DNA from 3 places in the Paenibacillus sp. FSL R7-0273 genome. Region 1 is predicted to be linked to each of the others. Evidence: riboswitches for the same ligand, from Rfam matches in the RefSeq annotation. Region 1 holds a riboswitch; each other region holds the start of a gene.
What was found. Region 1 has a riboswitch for cyclic di-AMP ahead of R70723_RS02345 (hypothetical protein). Riboswitches for the same ligand answer to the same signal wherever they lie in the genome.
Positions count from the first base shown of each region.

Region 2: linked by a shared signal. The riboswitch ahead of R70723_RS00495 (C40 family peptidase) and the one ahead of R70723_RS02345 (hypothetical protein) in region 1 are both predicted to bind cyclic di-AMP.
Region 3: linked by a shared signal. The riboswitch ahead of R70723_RS17030 (APC family permease) and the one ahead of R70723_RS02345 (hypothetical protein) in region 1 are both predicted to bind cyclic di-AMP.

Region 1 is NZ_CP009283.1:532,523-536,690, forward strand. Features, by position in the region: gene R70723_RS02330 (hypothetical protein) at 1-13, shown strand, start outside; gene R70723_RS02335 (TraB/GumN family protein) at 121-1,356, shown strand; gene R70723_RS02340 (hypothetical protein) at 1,489-1,695, shown strand; cyclic di-AMP (ydaO/yuaA leader) riboswitch at 1,707-1,905, shown strand; gene R70723_RS02345 (hypothetical protein) at 2,013-2,432, shown strand; gene R70723_RS02350 (glutaredoxin family protein) at 2,558-2,797, opposite strand; gene ytxJ (bacillithiol system redox-active protein YtxJ) at 2,794-3,120, opposite strand; gene R70723_RS02360 (ThuA domain-containing protein) at 3,285-3,926, shown strand; gene R70723_RS02365 (CHAD domain-containing protein) at 4,047-4,168, opposite strand, start outside.
Region 2 is NZ_CP009283.1:100,074-104,241, reverse strand. Features, by position in the region: gene R70723_RS00505 (M1 family aminopeptidase) at 1-595, shown strand, start outside; gene R70723_RS00500 (hypothetical protein) at 607-1,437, shown strand; cyclic di-AMP (ydaO/yuaA leader) riboswitch at 1,662-1,800, shown strand; gene R70723_RS00495 (C40 family peptidase) at 1,873-2,301, shown strand; cyclic di-AMP (ydaO/yuaA leader) riboswitch at 2,683-2,827, shown strand; gene R70723_RS00490 (C40 family peptidase) at 2,833-3,324, shown strand; gene R70723_RS00485 (GNAT family N-acetyltransferase) at 3,589-4,074, shown strand.
Region 3 is NZ_CP009283.1:4,031,368-4,035,535, forward strand. Features, by position in the region: gene R70723_RS17025 (ABC transporter ATP-binding protein) at 1-165, opposite strand, end outside; gene R70723_RS17030 (APC family permease) at 354-2,171, opposite strand; cyclic di-AMP (ydaO/yuaA leader) riboswitch at 2,307-2,466, opposite strand; gene R70723_RS17035 (disulfide oxidoreductase) at 2,693-3,127, opposite strand; gene R70723_RS17040 (thioredoxin domain-containing protein) at 3,124-3,879, opposite strand; gene R70723_RS17045 (ATP-binding protein) at 3,973-4,168, opposite strand, start outside.

The DNA.
Region 1 (4,168 bases):
AAGCAGAGCGTAACGCATCCCTTGTATTTGAATAACAAACTTTGTCATCCCTGTGTCTACTATCCTATATTTGCTTAATTATATTATGTTGACTATATGAAGCTAAAGGAGACAAGGTACATGAGAAACTGGAAACAAATGCTATTATCTCTTACCCTATCGGCAGGATTGCTTACCGCAACAGCAGCTCCGGCCATGGCCGCCCCGCAGCAGCCGGCAATAAAAGTGAACAATCAGGTCGTGGAATACAAGGCAGGCGCACCGGTCAACAATCAGGGCACTACGCTTGTTCCGCTTAGAGCTACGCTTGAAGCGATGGATGCCCAGCTGCAGAATGCGGCGGGCGACACAATCTATGCCATTGTTGACGGTAAGTCCGTTACTCTGAAAAGTAAGCTTACCGTAATTAACGGCGTGACCTACGCACCTATCCGGGTTCTAGGTGATGCCGCGGGTTACGAGGTCAGCTGGGATACGCAGACCCGTACGGTTGTTCTGAAGACCAAGACTACAGGCAGCGGAAGCCAGAGTGCTGTAAGTACGCAAGGCGGACGCGGCTTCATGTGGGAAGTCGAAAGCAACGGCAACACGGTGTATCTGGTCGGCTCCATGCATATTGCCGATGACAGCTTCTATCCGCTGAGCAAGGAATTTGAAGAGGCTTTTGCCGAGTCTGATTATCTTGGTGTAGAAATTGATATCAGCAAGGCGGCTGATGAGGCATCGCAGAAGCTGGTTCTGGAAATGGGGACGTATCAGGACGGCACGACGCTGAAGGATCATATCTCCGGCGAGACATATGCCAAGCTGGGTGAGGTGCTTAAGGAAGCAGGTGTTCAGGCCAATGCGCTGGACCAGTTCAAGCCTTGGGTGGCAGAAACGACACTCAGCAGCCTGAAAGCAGCGACGGCCGGCTACGAGGCTTCAGCCGGAATTGACTTGTACTTCATTCAGAAGGCGATTGAGCGGAAAATTCCGGTTGTGGAGCTGGAATCCTATGAATCCCAGCTGGGTATGTTCAACAACTTCTCCAAAGAGCTGCAGGAGGCTAATCTTCTCGCAGCAATAGAGAATTATGATGTGATTGATCAGAGTGTAGATATGATGGCCGAGATCTGGAAATCAGGCAATGATGAGCAGCTGCTGCAGCTGACCAACAGCTTTGCCGGAGACGCGGAATACTACAAGGCGATGCTGGTTGACCGCAACATCGGTATGGCTGACAAAATTGACGATTACCTTAAGAACGGCAAGAATGAAGAGTATTTCATTGTAGTCGGTGCGGCGCATTACCTGGGTGAGCATGGCATTATCAAGCTGCTCCAGGATAAGGGTTATACTGTGGTCCGGAAATAACATATCAGCAGGAAAAAAGGTGCCCATCCGGAGAGGATCGGCATCTTTTTCTTGATTAGCGGCAGCAGGACTTGCGAGGGGCTGGTGATCCGGCCGCCGATAGTGTACCCTTAGTACTAAGGAGTGGTAGTCTTGAACCTGAATGTAAAAACCCCGGTATTAGTTACCGGTTCCGCCCTGCTGATCGTAGCCAGCAGTCTGCTTCAGCCGGATGGCAGCACCCTGCTGGGTGCGTTACAGACCCTGCTGCTGGGTCTGGGAATCCTGGGCTGCCTGATGGCTGTCCTGCGGTTCGTAAAGAGCAGCAAGAAGAGCAGCGGTAAAGGGAAAAAGAGATAAAAGATAACTACATATGAAATCCGCTTAATTTCCGTAACGGAAAGCGGGGGAACCAACAACCGGAGGCTGCGGGCAAGCAGGCGGGGCCGGTTATGGGGTGAATCCTTGAGTCTGTGAGAAGCGCTGAAGCTTCCTGCAGAGGACAGGTAGGGCGACTCTCAACGCCCGAATCCGGCAGCTAACCTCGTAAGCGTATTGCAGAGAGGATCAGTATATTGTGACCGTTAACCGGACCGCAAAGGGAATCCTTTGCGGTTTTTTGCTGTTTTCTTATAGAAAAATTTAGATAAAGAAGTAAGAGGGAAGGGGAGACGAAAATGGAGATGGCAATGGACGCTCAGGAAGATTATATCCTCATTTGTGCGCCTACGAAGGCGGGAGAGCATTTTATTAAGCTGCTGATTGCGAAGGGGGCAAGGTTTGCGGGGCTTGCCAACAATCCGGCTGAGAAGCAGCGGCTGGCGGAGCTGGGGGTAGAGGTGATTTTTGAGGTGGACACCCGGCATCTGCATACCTGGCTCAGACCGCCGTTTCCGGTAGGCCGGATCTATCTGTTTGAGAGCAGTGTCGCATTATGCTGCCGTTATGTGCAGATGTGCCGGACCTGGACGACCGGGCCGATTTCCGTGATTACGACCTCCATGCGGCCAAGGCTGGTCTATAAAGGGCTTGGAGCCGACAATGTCATCTATAGCCACAGCGGGCATGTCAGCCATCTGGCGGCAGAGTGTGAATAAGGGGGCACTGGATGTAGCGGGCCAACCGTGTGCAGATTCTGCTATATGGTTTAACCATAAAAAAAGTATTCCCCGGGCTTCGGACCAGGGAATACTTTTTTTATGACACTGGGTACTAAAGGCTGTTATCTGGCAGCGGCGATCAGTTCCTCAAGCTCAGGAAGGTTGAAGCCCTTGACGGCCCGGTCACCGGATACCGTTACAGGAATGCCCATAAAACCAAGCTTTTCAACTTCCTCCTGATAGACGGCGCTTGCCATAATATCGCGTACTTCAAAAGGAATTCCCTGATTGGTCAGCAGCTGCTTAACCTGATTGCAGTCACTGCAGCCTGCAGTGGAGTAGACGATTACAGGCTGGCTCATTTATCAACGGCCTCCTTGATGGCAGAGCGGGTGATTTTCCAGTGGGAGGTGTTCCAGCTCACATCGCTGCCTTCCAGCAGAAAAATCTGCGGGGATTCATGCTTGATGCCGAACTCCTCGGCAATCTGATTGGAGACCGGACGGTCTTCAATGACATGGACAATGGCCGCCGGTGTATCCGAGCTTTGTACATAAGCCTGGAATTCCTCATGCGCCTTAGCGCTGATCGGGCAGGTAGTGCTGTGCTTGAAAAGCAGCTTTTTGCCGGGCTGGCCGACATAATTATGCAGTTCATCAGAAGTATGCAGCTGTTGAATAGACATTGTATATCACCCTCCTGTAATAAGAAATGAAACCTGTAAGGATGATTGTAACATAGTTCAAAATTAAAGCAAAAGCCGTTTGTAAAAACATGGAGGAAGTGCTAAGGTGAATGGGACGTAACATGAAATGAAACAGTTTAATGGATGGAGAGGTGTCATTATTCATGTCTGAATTGAAAGCCCTTGCAATCGGCAGCTATACAGCGGTAAAGTACCACCCGTTTGCCGGAGTCGATCAGGAGCTTCAGCAGATCCTGTCGCCGGAATTTACAGTCGATGCATCTGAGGATTTCGGGCTGCTGAACCCGCAGAGTCTTAAAGATTATTCCCTGGTGGTCTCTTATACGGAGTTCTCCGATCATAAAATCGCGCCTGCCCACAGCGGGGCACTGCTGGCTTATGTTGCCGGAGGCGGCGGCCTGCTGGTGGTTCATAACGGGATATCCATGCAGCGCAATCCGGAGCTCGGTGCAATGCTGGGCGGGCATTTTACCCATCATCCGGACTATACAGCCCTCGGGCTCAATATACCGGCAGCCGTGCGGGAGCATCCGATTGTGCAGGGAATTGATGATTTTGTGATTGAGGACGAGCCTTATTATTTCGATATGCACCCTTATTTTGAGACAACGGTGCTCGCAGAATATCTGCACGGCGGAGCGATGCGGCAGGCGGCCTGGTGCCATGAGTTCGGACTTGGCCGGGCGGTCTATCTGATGCCGGGTCATCATCTGCCGTCCTTCTCGGTTCAGCCGTTCCGCAAGCTGATCTCAAGAAGCGCGATGTGGGCGGGCAGGCTGATCTGACCCTAAGACCGGAGGAGGCGCTGCTGAAGCAGAGCGCTTCTTAGGGGGGCAGAACAAAAAGGCGGGAAGTCGCATGCCGGCATGCGCTTCCCGCCTTCGTTATATTTTGATAGAGCAAGCTTACTGTTCACCCGGCACGGCACGGGGCTTCCCGGCTACCGGTACAACCTCGTTATGATATAGCGCTTCCAGCACCTCATTCTTAAGACTGTCTGTGAAGGCGCTCCAGGTCTTTTTGCCGA
Region 2 (4,168 bases), 430 kb from region 1:
CGAAGGCTATACCCGTAACGTATATATCCGCGGCAAGCTGGTGCTAAAAGACATTGAACAGCAGGTCGGCACCAAAACAATGGATGCTATTATGCTCTCCTACGCCCGCAAGTACAGATTTAAGCATCCTGCTACTGCAGACTTCCAGAAGGTTGTCGAAAAAGTAACCAAGCAGTCGTGGCAGGACTATTTTGACGAGTATGTATACAGCGGCGGTGCGCCTGACTTCTCTGTAGACCGCATTACCAACGGTGCTGCCAAAGCCGGCATTGACGGCGGAGAGCCCCGTTATGAGGCTACGGTAGAGGTGAGCAATAAGGGCAGCAGCTACGCTAATGTTCCGGTTAAATTCACCTTTTCCGACGGCTATACCGTACAGCAATTCTGGAACGGGGAGCAGAAATCGACTGCCTTCCAGCTGTCCTACAAAGCCCCGCTTGCCTCTGTGGACATTGACCCCGGACACTCCATTCTGCTGGAGGCTAAGCATCTGAATAACTTCATGCTGGCCGAGCTTGCGCCGAAGACGCTCTCGCGCTGGACGCTAAGTGTAACCAAACTGCTTGAAACTCTGCTCGGAACTCTAGTCTGGTGAGGTGAAGGATAGTGAAAAGAGCAATTTCCCGCAGCTGGATCAGCATGAAGGAGCAATTTTATATACTGATTCTGCTATTTATCTACCGGCTGCTCTGGGGCTATTTTTTGTACAGGTTCGTCAGGTCTGCTGTTATCCCGGTGCTGCTGCGTTATCCGGATACCCATGCCGGAGGCAGCGGCCTGGGCAGGCTGCTGTATTATATCGAGGGTCAGGCTGCTCTGGGCAGTGACCCGGGGGTCCAGCGCTGGCTCTGGATGTTGCTGGGGCTGTCGCTGCTGCGGCTGCTGGTATCCCCGTTTATCCGCGCCGGACTGCTCCATGAGCTGCATCAGGAGCGCAAGGGTGAGCGCGGCCTGTTCTTTTTTCCGGGAATGAGGCTTTACGGGCTGCCGGTATTCGTCTTCAGCCTGGCTGAATGGGCACTCTCCGCGCTTCCGCTATACTGGCTGCTGCCCAAAATGTATACGCTGCTGTTAGGCGGGCTGTTAGATTATAAGCTGCTTCTGAGGCTTCTCCCTTATCTGCTGGCCTGGATGCTCTATCTGTATATTATTCGGACTGTACTGCTATATATGCAATTCGGTTATACTGCCGGCACAGGCATGTTCTCCGCGCTGCCCGCTTACCTCAGGCTGCTTATTCCATCTACCGGGGCAGCACTTGTGCTTGGCGCAGGAGGGCTGCTAACCTGGCTGCTGTGCGCGGTAACGGGCCTGTTCTATCCCGGACTGCCTGCGCTGCTCCTCCGGCAGGTTGCACCGCTCCCCTCCACCCTGTTCAAAATGTGGGGAATCGCCGCCCAGTACCACCTGTGGAGCAGTAAAACATTCCCACAATAATTTTCCGCCAAAACGGCATATTAAAAGAGTCACTGCCTCTGTTTCAGGGGTGTGACTCTTTTGTGCTTAGCAGCCGCTTTACAGTGCATTTGCAAAACATTTAAACCTCTGTTACAATGATGCCTGTACCACCGGTAACAACTTTGTAATCTTTTGAAACTAATTTCGACTAACTGTATGTACCTTATACACTTCAACATTGCCAATCAACAGTCACTGTTCTGGTGCATAAAACGCCAAATTCCCAGCACCGGGAAGTGGGGGAACCATATTTTGGGTGAATTGATCTCGCTTTAGAGGGGTCATAGGGGAACCTTCTACCGAATCCTTAAGCTAACCTCGCAGGCCTTGGAAGGAGTACATCTTTTGAAAAGTCACACATCATTTCGTACACATCTAAAAAAGAAATGCACCGCAGCAGCACTGGGTCTTGTGATGGTATTCACTATGGGCGCCACAAGCGTCTCAGCTGACTCCAAAATGGACGCAGTTATCTCCAAAACGATCGGAGTTTCTTACAAAACTGGAGGGACAAGCACCTCTGGCTTCGATTGTTCCGGTTTCACCAAGTACGTATTTAAGAACATCGGCCTTACGCTGCCCCGCACCTCGAAAGCGCAGTACAGTGTAGGCACAGCCGTTTCAAAAAGCAATCTGCGTGCCGGCGATCTTGTATTCTTCAATACGCTGGGCAACGGAGTTTCCCATGTCGGTATTTATGTCGGTAACGGAAAATTTGCACAGTCCTCCAGCTCCAAGGGTGTAACCATCAGCTCGCTGAGCCAGGCTTACTGGGCCAACCGCTACGTTGGCGCCAAACGCGTAATGAGCACAACAGCTTACCAGGCTGTCGCTTACGATTGAACCTTCCCCTTATTACAACCTCTGACACATAATTGTAACTTATACTGGCCCGGACTTGATTATTGCCGTAATCAGCTCCGGGTTTTGCCTTTTTATTTCCTTATTATTCCTTTTACACACATCTGGGCCTTATGAAACACCCCTCTTACTAAAAGTTCCAATATTATTTCTGAAAAAGCTTACTTTGCACGTAAATTCGAGTCTTTTTAAGCACCCGCTTCTCTTAAAAAGCGCAAATATTATGCATTAATATGTTTTAAGTGATTGCCAACAGCCTCTGTCTTTGCTACAATTATCGCAGTGAGCTTTTAGTAACATTTTTGTAATTATTCAACCGTGTTTTACAAACGTTTTGTCATAATGTTCTGCCAGCTAATCTAATCAACAGTCGTGCCGAGTTCCCTTACGAAATAAGGGAAACGGGGGAACCGATTTTGGGTGAATTGACCTCCTATTCACAGAGGGGTCATAGGGGACCTTCAACCGAACCCTTAAGCTAACCTCGTAGGCATTTGGAAGGGGTATTTACTTTTGAAGAAGAAGTTAGCCGCCGCACTACTCAGCTTTTCTATTATGCTTACCATTGGAGCAGCAAGCGCTTCCGCAGATTCCAGGATGGATAAAGTCATCGATAAGGCCATCGGAACCAAGTATGTTTCCGGCGGAGAATCGACTAACGGCTTTGATTGCTCCGGCTTCACGATGTACGTATTTGATAAGATCGGCATTAACCTGCCGCATCAATCCGGCTCCCAATACCAGATGGGCACTGCGATCTCCCGTGATAATCTCCGGGAAGGCGATCTTGTATTCTTCAATACAAGCGGCCGCGGCGTATCCCATGTCGGCATTTATGTCGGTAACGGCAAATTCGCACATGCTTCAAGCTCAAAGGGCGTAACCATCAGCTCGCTGAGTGACAACTACTACGTCAACCGCTACGTTGGCGCCAAACGGATCATGAGCACAGATGCTTACCATGCAGTTGCAACAGATTCCGAAGAAAATGATGATGTTCAATAAGTAACGATAAAACGGGCGCTTTTCCAGGATTTTTGCCGAAATCTTGGAGGGGGCCTGTTTTTTTGTCTATAAAACTACTTACCCCTCCCCTCACGCATAAAACACCTTAAAACCCTATTTTCCGCAATTTCATAAAATATTATTGGCGGTTTGTCAAGTTTCTGCCTGCTGCACCAAATTCCTGAGTTGAACCCGCCCTGTTATGTATATAATTAAGTATACGGTATAGATTGAATCGTCCCCTGAAAGGAGGCCTGTGGCCTTATGAGCAGCACCCCAGTTACTTTTTATGTTGTGCCAATGGAGACCAGTCACGCCGAGGATATATGCGGATGGGATTACAGGCCGCCCTATAATATTTACGGATGGCTGCCGTGGGAGCAGATGCAGGCGCTAGGCATAGAATTTGGCGACCCGGTACTGCGCAGCGAGCAATATATATCCGTTGTGGACGCCCAAGGCGGCCTGTGCGGCTTCGCGCAGCTGTTTCCGATGGAAGGCGTGGTCCGGCTCGGCATCGGCATGCGTCCTGAGCTGTGCGGACATGGACGGGGGCATTCTTTTATGAATGCAATCCTTCAGGCTGCTCTGGAGAGATATCCGGACCGGGAGATTGACCTGGAGGTGCTGACCTGGAATCAGCGGGCCATCCGGACCTACCAGAAATGCGGATTTACGATTACAGATACGTATGAACGCCGTACTCCCTCCGGAGACAAGCCATTTTACTGCATGGTTTATAATAAATAACCGGTTCCGGGAATATGCCAAATAGCCGCAGCCAAAATTGTTCAATTATTTGACACATCCTCTATGATAACGCTTTACCATTCGGTATAATGAA
Region 3 (4,168 bases), 3.5 Mb from region 1:
CTTCATAATCCGGGCCATTGTTTTAAGGATTGTGGATTTACCGGAGCCGTTAGCACCGACCAGAGCGGTGATTTTCCCTGTCGGCAGTGACAGGTTCAGCTCCTTCACAATGGTTGCTTCCGCGTACCCGATACTTAGCTGCTCTGTGTTCAAACGTTCTGACATAATCCCACTCCTTAAATATTTATGTATAGTTGTATTTTGTATTAGTCCGGTTCAATTGAAATTCTTTATCACTCAACTGATATTCTTTCTCATTTATCATTATCGCAAATATCTGAAAGTTGTACAAGAGTTCACACAAAAAGGCTGCCCCGTTATTAACGGAAGCAGCCGATGCTTGAATTACCTGTCTATTTGTGCAAATGATAGGGCACTGTTGCCACTACAATATCCTTCTGATTCATCAGGTAAGAGCGGATGAACAGGCTGGTCTGATTATGGAGGACGGCCTGCCACCAGTGCTTCGTAATAAACTGCGGAATCAGCACTGTAATATGGTCTGTAGCAGCAGTCTTCCACTCTATGGTATCAATAAACTTCACCAGCGGACGGATGATGCTCCGGTACCGGGAACGGAGAACGATCAGGCGCACGCCCGGATTCCATTCCTCCCACTTCTGCTCCATCTTGTGGATCTCTTCTTCATCAAACCCAACATATACAGCCACCACATTATCCGTCAGGGACTTGGCATAGCTGATCGAATGCAGTACAGCGCGCGTCACACCCGCCACAGGAACGACTACTGTGCTGCCTTTAATACAGGGCTTGTCGGTTGCCGGACAAATCCGCAGCTGATCCGCAGTATTGAGGTAATGGCGGTGAATCCGGTGAAAGACAAACATAACCACCGGCAGGAAGATGAACGCCATCCATACACTGGAGAATTTCGTAATAATAAAGATCAGGGTGATCGTAAGTGTGGTCAGCATACCGACCGTGTTAACCGCAAACTTATTCTGCCAGCCCTTGGGTCTTGTTTTGAACCAGTGGACCATCATGCCGAGCTGGGACAGCGTGAACGGAATGAATACGCCGACTGCATACAGCGGAATCAGACCTTCAGTATTTCCGTGAAAAGCGGCTACCAGCACTGCCGACAGGACGCCGAGAAAAATAATCCCGTTAGAGAAGCCCAGCCGGTCTCCGCGCACCATAAACGCATGCGGCAGATATTTGTCTTTGGCAAACATAAAGGCCAGCAGCGGGAACGCCGAATAAGCCGTATTTGCAGCCAGGAATAGGATGACAGCTGTAACCCCTTGAATGAAGAAGTACAAACCGCCGCGGCCAAAGGTTGATTCCGCAATTTGTGACACTACTGTGGCTTTTTCATCCGGGGTAACCCCATACCAGTAAGCCAGAAGGGTAATACCTGTGAACATCAGACCGAGGATAAGCCCCATCATCATCAGCGTTTTGGCAGCATTTTTTTCCGCAGGAGCCTTGAAGTTCGGGATGGCATTGGATACCGCCTCTACCCCGGTGAGGGCTGAGCAGCCGGAGCTGAAGGCCTTCAATAGCAGGAACAGGCTGACATTGGACACGGCCGAGCCGATTTCAGGAACGCTGGCATGGGCGCCGCCGGTCAAATATTTGAACACCCCGGCACCGATCAGAAAGAAGATCGAAACGACAAATAAATATACCGGGATTGCGATAAAAGAGGCCGATTCCGTAACCCCGCGCAGATTGACGATCGTTAGCAGCAAAATGACGGATACAGCAATAAGTACAGTATGATCATGCAAGGCTGGAAAAGCGGATGTGATCGCGTCCGTGCCCGCCGAGGCGCTGACGGCAACCGTAAGAATATAATCGACCAGCAGCGAGCCGCCTGCTAACAGGCCGGTGGGGACACCGAGATTGCTTTTAGCTACAATATAGGCCCCGCCGCCCTGCGGATAAGCAAAGATCGTCTGCCGGTAGGATAAAATGAGGATGGCCAGCAGGCCCAGTACGGCAAGCGCGATTGGCAGTGAGTACCAGATGGCCGTGAAGCCTGCAGCCACCAGCACCAGGAGAATTTGTTCCGTTCCGTAGGCTACTGACGAGAGCGCATCAGAAGACAGGACAGCCAGCGCTTTCACCTTGGATAGCTTTTCCTGATCGAGCTCATTGGATTTCATCGGACGCCCGATCAATAGCCGCTTTACCTTGCTTACCATTGTTGTAACAGTTCCTCTCTTTGTTAGTTGAACCGGTTATACCGTGCGCTGTTTTCATCGCTTTCATAGGTGGATTTTCATAAATGCAGGCAAAAAAATAAGCCTACGGAAATGATCCGCATGCTTATGGCATGGTCATTATCCCACCTTTGCTTACGAGGTTAGCTGGCGGATTCGGGCTGTGGAAAGCCCTACGGCTGCAGGCTTTTGAGCCTGCTTCCGATTCACCCCGTCGGCCTTGCGGCCAAGTATGGTTCCCCCGATTTCCCTGCGGAAAATTCAGCGCATATTCAACTTCTCACAAGGCTTAATGATAGTCTACAAATCATTTCCAGTAAAGCTGTGAAACAAATGAAAAGACATGAAAAAACATCCAAAACCCGCAATTCCAAGATCGGGGATGAAGAGATCTTTCATTCTCTTGCATTATCCCTTTGTACCTTGGTTTTAGCGTGTTTTGGATGTTAATTGTGACAAAAAAATCAGGAATGATCAGCGTTTAAAGCCCGCCTGCCGGCAGCTTATTCTGCGTCGGTTTCCTTGCGCCCTGTCCAGAGCAGAACTGTAATCAGAACAAAGGCGGTCAAGGCCATCAGCGGAATGGTGATGAAGCCGAGAAGATTAATATAATCCTCATTGCAGGGAACGCCTATCGTACACGGAAGCACCTTGCTCAGTGCAGGAATCTTTTGCTCCGCATAGTGATAGATGGAGATGCTTCCGCCAATGATGCTCAGCGGCAATACGTAGGGGATAATTTTTTTATCCCCCCGGTATGTGGCAATTCCCAGCAGAAACAGCTGCGGATACATGAAGATACGCTGGAACCAGCATAGCTTGCAGGGCTCGAACTTCAAAACTTCGCTCAGGTATAGGCTTCCGGCCACAGCAATGATGGATACAAACCAGGCCAGATACAGACAATGTCGCCGGCAAAAGGCAGTAAAGCTTGTCACTCGGCACTCACCGCTTTGGACGCGGCTTGAATCTGGGCGTCAATCGCCTCCATATTGAACGGCTCATCGACCATTACCCCGTTCACAAACAGCGATGGCGTAGAGGATACACCGGATGCTGTTGCCAGCTGAATTTCACTGTCGATCTGACTCTTGTAGGTCTTCTCTTCAATATCCTTGCGGAGCAGATCATAATCAATCTGCAGATTCTCCTTCTGTGCCAGCTCAACCAGGAAATCGGCTGTAGCCCATTCCTTGTTCTCATCGCCTTGATTCGCATAAATTGCATCATAGTACTTCCAGAAGGCATCGCTGTTCTGATTATACACAGACAATGCTGCAAGGGCAGCCGTTGTGGAATCAGGCCCGAGGAAAGCCAGGTTTACAAAATACAGGGCTGCCTTGTCCTGATTGACATATTCCTGCACCAGCTGCGGTTTGATTACACCTGCGAACTGGGCGCAGGCTGGACATTTATAATCGCCGAACTCGACGATTTTGACCGGAGCATCCTCACTGCCGAGTCTTGTCAGAGTGCTGTAATTGAATTCAACAGGCTCAGCTGCTGTGCCTGCTGTAGAGCTGTCTTTGTTCGCCAGCATGAATAGCCCGGCAAAAATAACCGCCACCAGCACGATCGTAGCAACAATCACTATCAGTGTTTTCTTCTTCTGCTTCTCCATTTGCGCTACAAGCTGCTCATTTTTGCTTTTTGCAGGAAGTGCAGCGCTTTTGCGTTTGTTTTTGCCCAAGTGAGAGTTCCTTTCTGTCCTGAGGACCGCTTAAATATGAATCATATAATTTAAAATTATATAATTAAAGTTCTCACTTTGGCAAACCCGGGCTTACACAGCCTCCGTATTCAGCTCCAGGGAGACCGTCTCTTCGAAGTCCTGAGACTGCTCAGGCTCCGTCACTGCGGACTCAAGCTTCAGGCTGAAGACAACCTCCGTCCCGCTGCCCGGCTCGGAATACATAATAATCCGTCCGTTCATCAGCTCCACCAGCTTTCTGCTGATGGCAAGACCCAGACCGGTTCCG